DNA from 2 places in the Alteromonas sp. W12 genome. Region 1 is predicted to be linked to the other one. Evidence: predicted binding sites of a transcription regulator. Region 1 holds the regulator's gene; the other holds the start of a gene.
What was found. Region 1 encodes LexA, which represses DNA repair genes until DNA is damaged. Its sites were predicted from a motif close to TACTGTATNNNNATACAGTA; they were not measured.
Positions count from the first base shown of each region.

Region 2: a site for LexA is predicted at 1,487-1,506, ahead of AWH61_RS16650 (recombinase RecA). Genes of this name have one in related genera too.

Region 1 covers NZ_LQXH01000008.1:114,681-118,543, reverse strand. The annotation lists gene ctaD (cytochrome c oxidase subunit I) at 1-252, opposite strand, end outside; gene coxB (cytochrome c oxidase subunit II) at 262-1,425, opposite strand; gene lexA (transcriptional repressor LexA) at 2,008-2,634, opposite strand; gene AWH61_RS11890 (sensor domain-containing diguanylate cyclase) at 2,742-3,863, opposite strand, start outside.
Region 2 covers NZ_LQXH01000010.1:263,078-266,940, forward strand. The annotation lists gene AWH61_RS16640 (DUF885 domain-containing protein) at 1-760, shown strand, start outside; gene AWH61_RS16645 (hypothetical protein) at 763-1,272, shown strand; gene AWH61_RS16650 (recombinase RecA) at 1,520-2,269, shown strand; gene AWH61_RS16655 (Y-family DNA polymerase) at 2,269-3,756, shown strand; gene AWH61_RS16660 (error-prone DNA polymerase) at 3,793-3,863, shown strand, end outside.

The DNA.
Region 1 (3,863 bases):
GAAGTTTGGCTCTACAATTTGTAGACCGGGTTGGAATAGTTCAGCGCGGATCACCATGGCCATCGCACCACCAACTAAAAACATAATAAAGGCAAACCACAGATACAGTGTGCCTATGTCTTTGTGGTTAGTGGTAAACAACCAACGCGTTATCCCTTTAGGAATATGATCGTGGTGTTCATGGTCATCATGTAGGTGACCGTCATGAGGCGCAGAGGTATCTGGCGAAATAACTTCAGTTGCTTTGCTCATTGTCTGCTCCTAGTTTCCGTTTGCCACTGCGTTGACATCTTTGGCTTGAACCATATCGCCAGTTTTATTGCCCCAGGCATTTCGCTCGTAAGTGACTACGGCGGCAATTTCCTTAAGACTTAGCATTTTTCCAAACGCTTGCATGGCTGTTCCTGACTTTCCATGCAGCACGATGTCAATGTGACCTTGCTGATCTTCTAGTGCCATCTTGCTGCCTTTTAATGCCGGGAACACGCCAGGTAAACCTTCACCATTTGGCATATGGCAAGCAGCGCACGTTGCGTTGTATACTCGCTCGCCCTCTTTCATCAGTTCATCCATAGACATATTCATAGAAAGTAGACGCTGCTCTTCTTCTTTTGCTTTACGAACAATCTCTTCTTGTTCGCCCATCCACTTTTCAAACTCGGCGGGTTCTTTAGCAATTACCACAACCGGCATATAGCCATGGTCTTTACCACAAAGCTCTGCGCACTGTCCGCGATAAATACCAGGCTCATTCACCTTGGCCCAAGACTCGTTAATAAAGCCGGGGTTGGCATCTTTTTTCACGGCAAAGTCAGGAACCCACCAAGAGTGGATAACGTCGTCAGAGGTAATAAGAAAGCGTACTTTTTTCCCAGTAGGAATAACCAAGGGACGGTCAACTTCCAGCAGGTAGTTATCTGTTTTCTGAAATTTGTTTTCTATTTGCTCGCGCTGAGTGGCGAGTAAAGAATAAAACTCTACATCGCTATCCATATACTTGTAATGCCATTTCCATTGAGAGCCTGTTACTAACACCGTCATGTCAGGCTCAGACGTGTCTTCCATAGCAATTAGAGTATTCGCTGCGGGTACCGCCATGAAGATAAGAATAAGGAAAGGAATAACGGTCCAAGCAATTTCAACCTTCACGTTTTCGTGAAAATTAGCTGGCTTGGCACCACGGGACTTCCTATGTAGATACATTGAGGCGAACATCACGCCAAAAACTACAACCGCGATACCTACACAAATGAAGAACATCAACATATGGAGGTCGTATACCTGCCCACTGATGTCGGTAGCACCGCGTCTCAAATTAAGCGAAGAGGCTTCTTCGCTTGCTTCTTGCGCAAAAAGCAAAGGGGAAAAAAGCAAAATTGGTATACTAGAACACCATTTTGCGAAAACGGTCGTTAGTTGTTTCACTCAGCACCTCCGTAATGGCGTGGTCAAAGACGCTGATTAATTTGCGCGATGCCCTACCAAATGGTTTGCGAACGATTGACCCATAACCTCAACTTGTAAAACAAATTTAGAGTCATTGTTATTATTTTGTTAATCTCTGTATAAGAATTGCGCAATAATGTCGTGCCGTCTAGTCTTTTCTATTAAAAATTTAACGAAGTGGTTAATTTTTAATCATTTACTAAAATGGTCGCGGGGGATTTGAAGTGCAAAAAGAGAAAGCGATTGCTGTGGGATGTCCTTGGAATCAAACAGGCATTTTGAACACAGGGTTAAAGTAAATGCTCGCCTAACTAGTTAAGAAATCAATAAGTAACCGATGACTCAATGTCGATTTCAAACAAAATTCAAAATAAAAAATGGAAAATACTCGAAGCATTCATAGAAAGAATAACGTGAGTAAAGATAAAAATAAGTGCGCAGAAAACCAACAGGTTTGCTGGGCAAGATAAAATCTAAGTTGGCAGATTGAAGAAAAAAACAGGAACAAAAGACATAAAAAAAGCGGCTAACGTGCCGCTTTTATACAAACAAGCTAAAATACTACATCCAGTCAGCGTTTCTGATCACACCCACCGCAATACCTTCTATCGCAAAATGTTCAGTCGCCAAATCAACTTTTATTGGTGCAAACTCATCATTTTCAGCATGAAGCAATACTTCACGCCCGCGTTTCTCTAGACGCTTTACAGTGACGTCTTCATCTACACGCGCCACAACCACCTGACCGTTGTGTACATCAGTGGTACGATGAACAGCGAGAAGGTCACCGTCTAAAATACCAATGTCTTTCATGCTCATACCGTTGACGCGTAGCAAAAAGTCGGCATGGGGTTGAAACAGTGCAGGATCGACTTTGTAGTGCGACTCAACATGCTCTTGCGCCAAGATCGGCTCACCGGCTGCAACACGCCCAATTAACGGTAGGCCTTCTTCTTCTTGTGCGTCGTTATCAAGAGGGATATTGAGCTTAATGCCACGAGACGTACCAGGCAAAATTTCAATCACGCCTTTACGCGCCAATGCTTTCAAATGTTCCTCTGCTGCATTAGCAGAACGAAAGCCAAGCTGACGGGCTATTTCCGCACGAGTAGGCGGCATTCCCGTTTCTAACATGGTTGTTTTAATAAGTTCTAAAACTTCGGTTTGTCGAGCTGTGAGTGGGCGCATAAAAGACCTGTCTGTTCATACAGTTCCTGTAAGTATATACACCTAAAACTAAATAACAAGCACTTGCCGCGTCTTTTGCTATCAGTTTTAGCCACGTACTGACACTATTACTCATCCCATACGACTTGGTTTCTGCCCTGCTCCTTGGCTCTGTACAGCGCTTTGTCAGCAAGCGATAAGAGGGCGCTGAAATCCGCCTCAAAGGTGTCTTTGATAAATGTTGCGCCGATGCTGATCGATAAATTCATCGTGTCTGTCTTGTAGGTCACCCTTCCTTCTTCAACAGCAATGCGCAGTGCTTCTAGCTGCCTATGGATCTCTTCTTTCTTGTCACCTATCATGACTATTGCAAACTCTTCTCCTCCTAATCGAGCCACGACATTTGGCGCTTGATTATGTTTAGCTATTTTTCTCGCAACAGCAATAAGCGCCTGATCTCCAGCATCGTGACCGTAGGTATCGTTTACTTTTTTGAAGTGATCAATATCGACAATAGCAACACATCCTCGACAATGTTGTTTTGAAAATGAGATGCACTCGTCAAGGAACGCGCGTCGGTTATAAAGGCCCGTTAAAGAATCAGTCATCGCCAAATGCCTAAGCTTCTCTTCAGCAACGGCTCGGGCTTCCTCAAGCTCTACTGCGTAGAACAAGCCAGCCAAAGCATCTAAAAAGGGCTGTAGAAACTCAGCATCTTCGTCAGTGTAGGTATCAAACTTGTTCGCTAAACCGACCATTCCCACTACTTTATCTTTCACTTTTATTGGTAGGCCTAAAAATCGGCTAATGCGCGGATGACCGTGCGGAACACCTTTGGAATTAGGGTGACTGTTTGGCGCATTACTAATGGTAACTTCTCCCGTTAAAATTGAGGTTCCAAAAAGGTTATCGAAGTTACTAAAGTAGAGGTTTCGTTTTTTGTACTCTGCATATTGAGAAAAGCTACTGTTATCCCAAACAATTTCAGAAATCGCATGAATGAAAAGTCTAGATGAGCTACCGTCTCCTTTCATTTGGCCGACGAAGGCAAACTGGCTATCTGAGATATCTATGAGTTCGGCCAATACGGACTGACACGCCATCGTCAAGTCATTGTTCTGGAGATATGATGCCCGGGTTTTATTGATAAATTGAAGGAGCTGGGTTTTCTTTCTCTCATGCAGTTCGCTTTCCATTCGTTGCGTTATATCTCTATGAATACCTGCTATTCGAACCGGCTTACCTTGGGC
Region 2 (3,863 bases), on a different contig from region 1:
TTTACTAAAAGAGGCGTCGTTCATTGCAAAGAAAATGGACGCAAAGCTTCCTTCGCTCTTTGAGTATCTGCCAAGAACACCCTACGGTGTAGCGCCTGTACCAGACGCTATCGCGCCCAAATATACAACGGGCCGTTACATTCATCCTAGCCGCGATGATCAGCCAGGGTATTACTGGGTAAACACGTATGCCCTCGATAAGCGCCCTTTGTATGCATTGCCTGCACTGACCTTGCACGAAGCAGTGCCTGGCCACCACCTTCAAATATCGTTGGCAGCAGAGCTTGAAGACTTACCGATGGTACGTCGTAACACCTATATTTCAGCGTTTGGTGAAGGCTGGGGTCTGTACTCTGAGTTTTTGGGTATTGAAGCAGGTATTTACGAAACGCCGTACGACAACTTCGGTCGCTTAAGCTACGAAATGTGGCGTGCGTGTCGTTTGGTTGTGGATACCGGTATGCACACGATGGGCTGGAGCCGTCAACAAGCGGTTGATTATATGATGGAAAACACCGCGCTTTCAGAACACAACGTAAATACTGAAATAGACCGCTATATCTCTTGGCCAGCGCAAGCCTTGTCTTACAAGATTGGTGAAATCAAAATTAAAGGCCTTCGCAAGAAAGCAGAGAAAGCATTAGGCGAGCGTTTTGATGTGCGTAAATTCCACCGCGCCGTGTTAGAAAACGGCTCAGTTCCACTGTTTATCTTGGAGCAAAACATCAACACGTTTATAGAAGAACAAAAGGCACAATAAACATGATCGTTGCATTTGGTGTTATTGGATTACTTATCCTGTTTTTAATTTACTTTGTGCTGCGAGCGCAGAATTTACAGAAAGAGCTGGCGCTATTGCGTCACTCGAATAAACAGACCAACAACAAGGTTACGTATGCTTACCGCAACCTTGTTCTTGTTACAGATGCGCTGGAGAAAAATCTTACTGCGCGTATTGAAAGTGCCTATAAAAGCCGCCTTATCGACCAAACTCAATACAATGCGCTGCACCCGCTTATGCGCAACTTTTCGACTATCGTCATGGCCTGTTGTGAGAAAGGGATGTCATTTGAGGAGTCACTGAATAAGGTGCTGCTTAATGAAGAAGTGACGCTTGAGGAAATTCGTGAGGTGGTGAAAGCACTCCCTAGCAACGTACGTATGGTGTGGTCAAAAAATACGGCCGACGGCTTCATTGCTTTTTGCCAAACCGTTACAGCAACAGTAAGTGGCACGACTACAAAGGCTCAAAAAGAACCATCTGAAGAGTAACATTTTACTCTATGTCCCTCGTTAGCGCTTATACAGCGCTAACTGTATGGCAGGGTCGTCTGCTTTGCTATGTAGTAAGGTCAGCGACCCTAGCCATGTTCCTACACTTTTAAAAGTTTAATCTTTTTACCTTTCCAGACTAATCAGTAAGTTAGCACTTAAAACAACAAGCCAAAAACCTTTTGTCTTGAAAAGGGTTATTGCTGCACTATAATACTGTATAAAAATACAGTTCATTTTGAGTGCCATGAATAAATCGTTATCCGTGCTTAATAACCACCCGCATATTTGGCGGGCCAGAGATCAGAGACAAAGTGAAACCAAGTTTTCACTGGGTTTTCCGCGTCTGGATAAAGCTCTTAACGGTGGCGTTGCATCTACAGGTCTTGTCCGTATCTCTTCGTTAACCGGCATGGGTGAACTTTCACTCTTTAAACAGGTTATATGCCAACACCGTACGCATAAGCTGGTGGTATTTATTAACCCTCCCGGGCTACTACAGTCGCCGTGGTTAGAAAACTTGGGGCTTAAAGCGCAACAAGTGCTGGTAGTAAAACCAGGTTCTGAACAAGAGTCGTTGTGGGCAGCAGAGCAATGTTTAAAAAGTACGGCTTGCCATTGCGTAGTGCTGTGGAGTAATGCTGTAAATCAAAAAGAAGCACGACGCCTACAGGTAGCAGCAACGCATAATGATGCGCTGTGCTTACTGTATACTCCACCGCAACAGCAGGCCTCACAGTTAGGTTATCCGAAGGCCAGCTTAAGTGATTCACAAGCCACTCCTTCGAATCAAAGCAACGGTGCATTACCCATTACGTTGGATATTGCGCTAAAGGGTAAACCCCACGCTTTGGCAGTGAACATACGCAAGCAGCGTCATGGGTGGCCCAAAGATAACATTGTTATTTCCCATCGGTGGACCCCCGACAATCACGCCATTAAATGGGCCATGGCACACAACACGCTTTCCGATCAGGCATTACACTCTGTGAGCTAATGATGCTGTGGGCCTATATTCATTGCTATCAACTTACTTTAGATAGCCATATCAAAGCGGCTAGAAGTAAAGGTGCACATAGCCAATTGCCGAAGCACGAAACTAACAACCAGTATTCATCGTTAGCGTCGAATACTCCCGTTGCAGTGTACTGCAGTAAAACAAACAAAATTACGCAGTGTAATGATATTGCGAAAAAAGAAGGCATTGAAATTGGGCATGGGCTAGCCCAAGCGGCGGCGTTATGCCCTTACGTGCATATTCTGCCTTTCAGTGAAGAAGCCGAAAAGCATATGCTGACGCAGTTAGCCCATCGGCTTTATCCGCTGGCTTCTGATATCGTATTAGACAACCACATTCACTCAAATAGTTTCAGCGGTCTAGCAGTAAGGCTAGATAACCTAACCCATTACTATGGCGGTCATAAGCCACTGTGGAAAACCTTAACCCAAGCTCTGGCAGAAGCAGATATTCGCTATCATTTTGCTAGCGCATGGACGATAGAGGCCGCAAAAGTATTAGCGCTTCATAAATTTAACACCTACTTACATACACCCGATGACATAAAAAAAGCGCTAAGTGCGTGCCCGCTTTCTATTACGGCTCTATCTCCCAAAGTCATTGACTCGCTGGCAAGGGTGGGCGTTTCCTGCGTACAACAGTTGCTTGCCATGCCGGTACAAGAGCTGGGACGGCGCTTTGACAATAACACCATTATGTATCTTACTGCGTTAAGGGGAGAAACCTTTCCACGCGTTACGTTATTTAGGCCTTTGGAGCACTTCGATAACTTTATCCTATTGCCTTTTGATATTGAAAACACGCAGCATCTAACCCCTTTTGTCACCCAGCAGTTTGAGCATTTGTCTCACTATTTACGGGCAAGAAACTTATATACATCCAGCATCAGTGTACATATTCATTTCAGAGAAGCACCTGTAATGGATATTAATATACGTTCGGCACTGCCTCAGTCCTCAGTACAAAGTTGGCTGCCCTTGTTTAGTCTTAAAACTGAGAATCTAGAGCTACCTGAACCAGCCACAGCCATTGCGCTTACCTGTCAGCAATTTGAAGAAATGGATACGCAGAATGGCGACTTTTTTAGCGACAGATTTAACGATATTGCACAAAAGCAATTAATTGGGCGCTTAAACGCGAAGCTAGGCGATAACAGTACGTTTCAACCTCGCGCTGCCGACAGCCATCAGTTTGAATATATGACGGTGACGGAGTCGAGCACCGGTAACTGCACCCGTAATTATGCTTATAGCAGTGACATTACGCCCACCTTCACTTTTGATGTACCTAAACCGCTTATTCAGGCTACCCAAATTTGCTTTGGCCCCGTGCGATTACATAGCGAGTGGTGGCATGACAGCCCAACAAAGCGTGATTATTTCATCGCCCAAACTGAGCAATGCGTAAAGCTTTTAGTGTTTAAAGATGAAGAGAGCCGCTGGTGGGTGCAGGGCCTTTTTTGCTAGCGGTATGCGGTTAAAGAAAAAGGTAAAGGCAATATCATGAAATACAGTGAGCTCTTTTGCCAAAGCAATTATAGTTTTCTTTGCGGTGCCTCTTCCCCCGCAGAGCT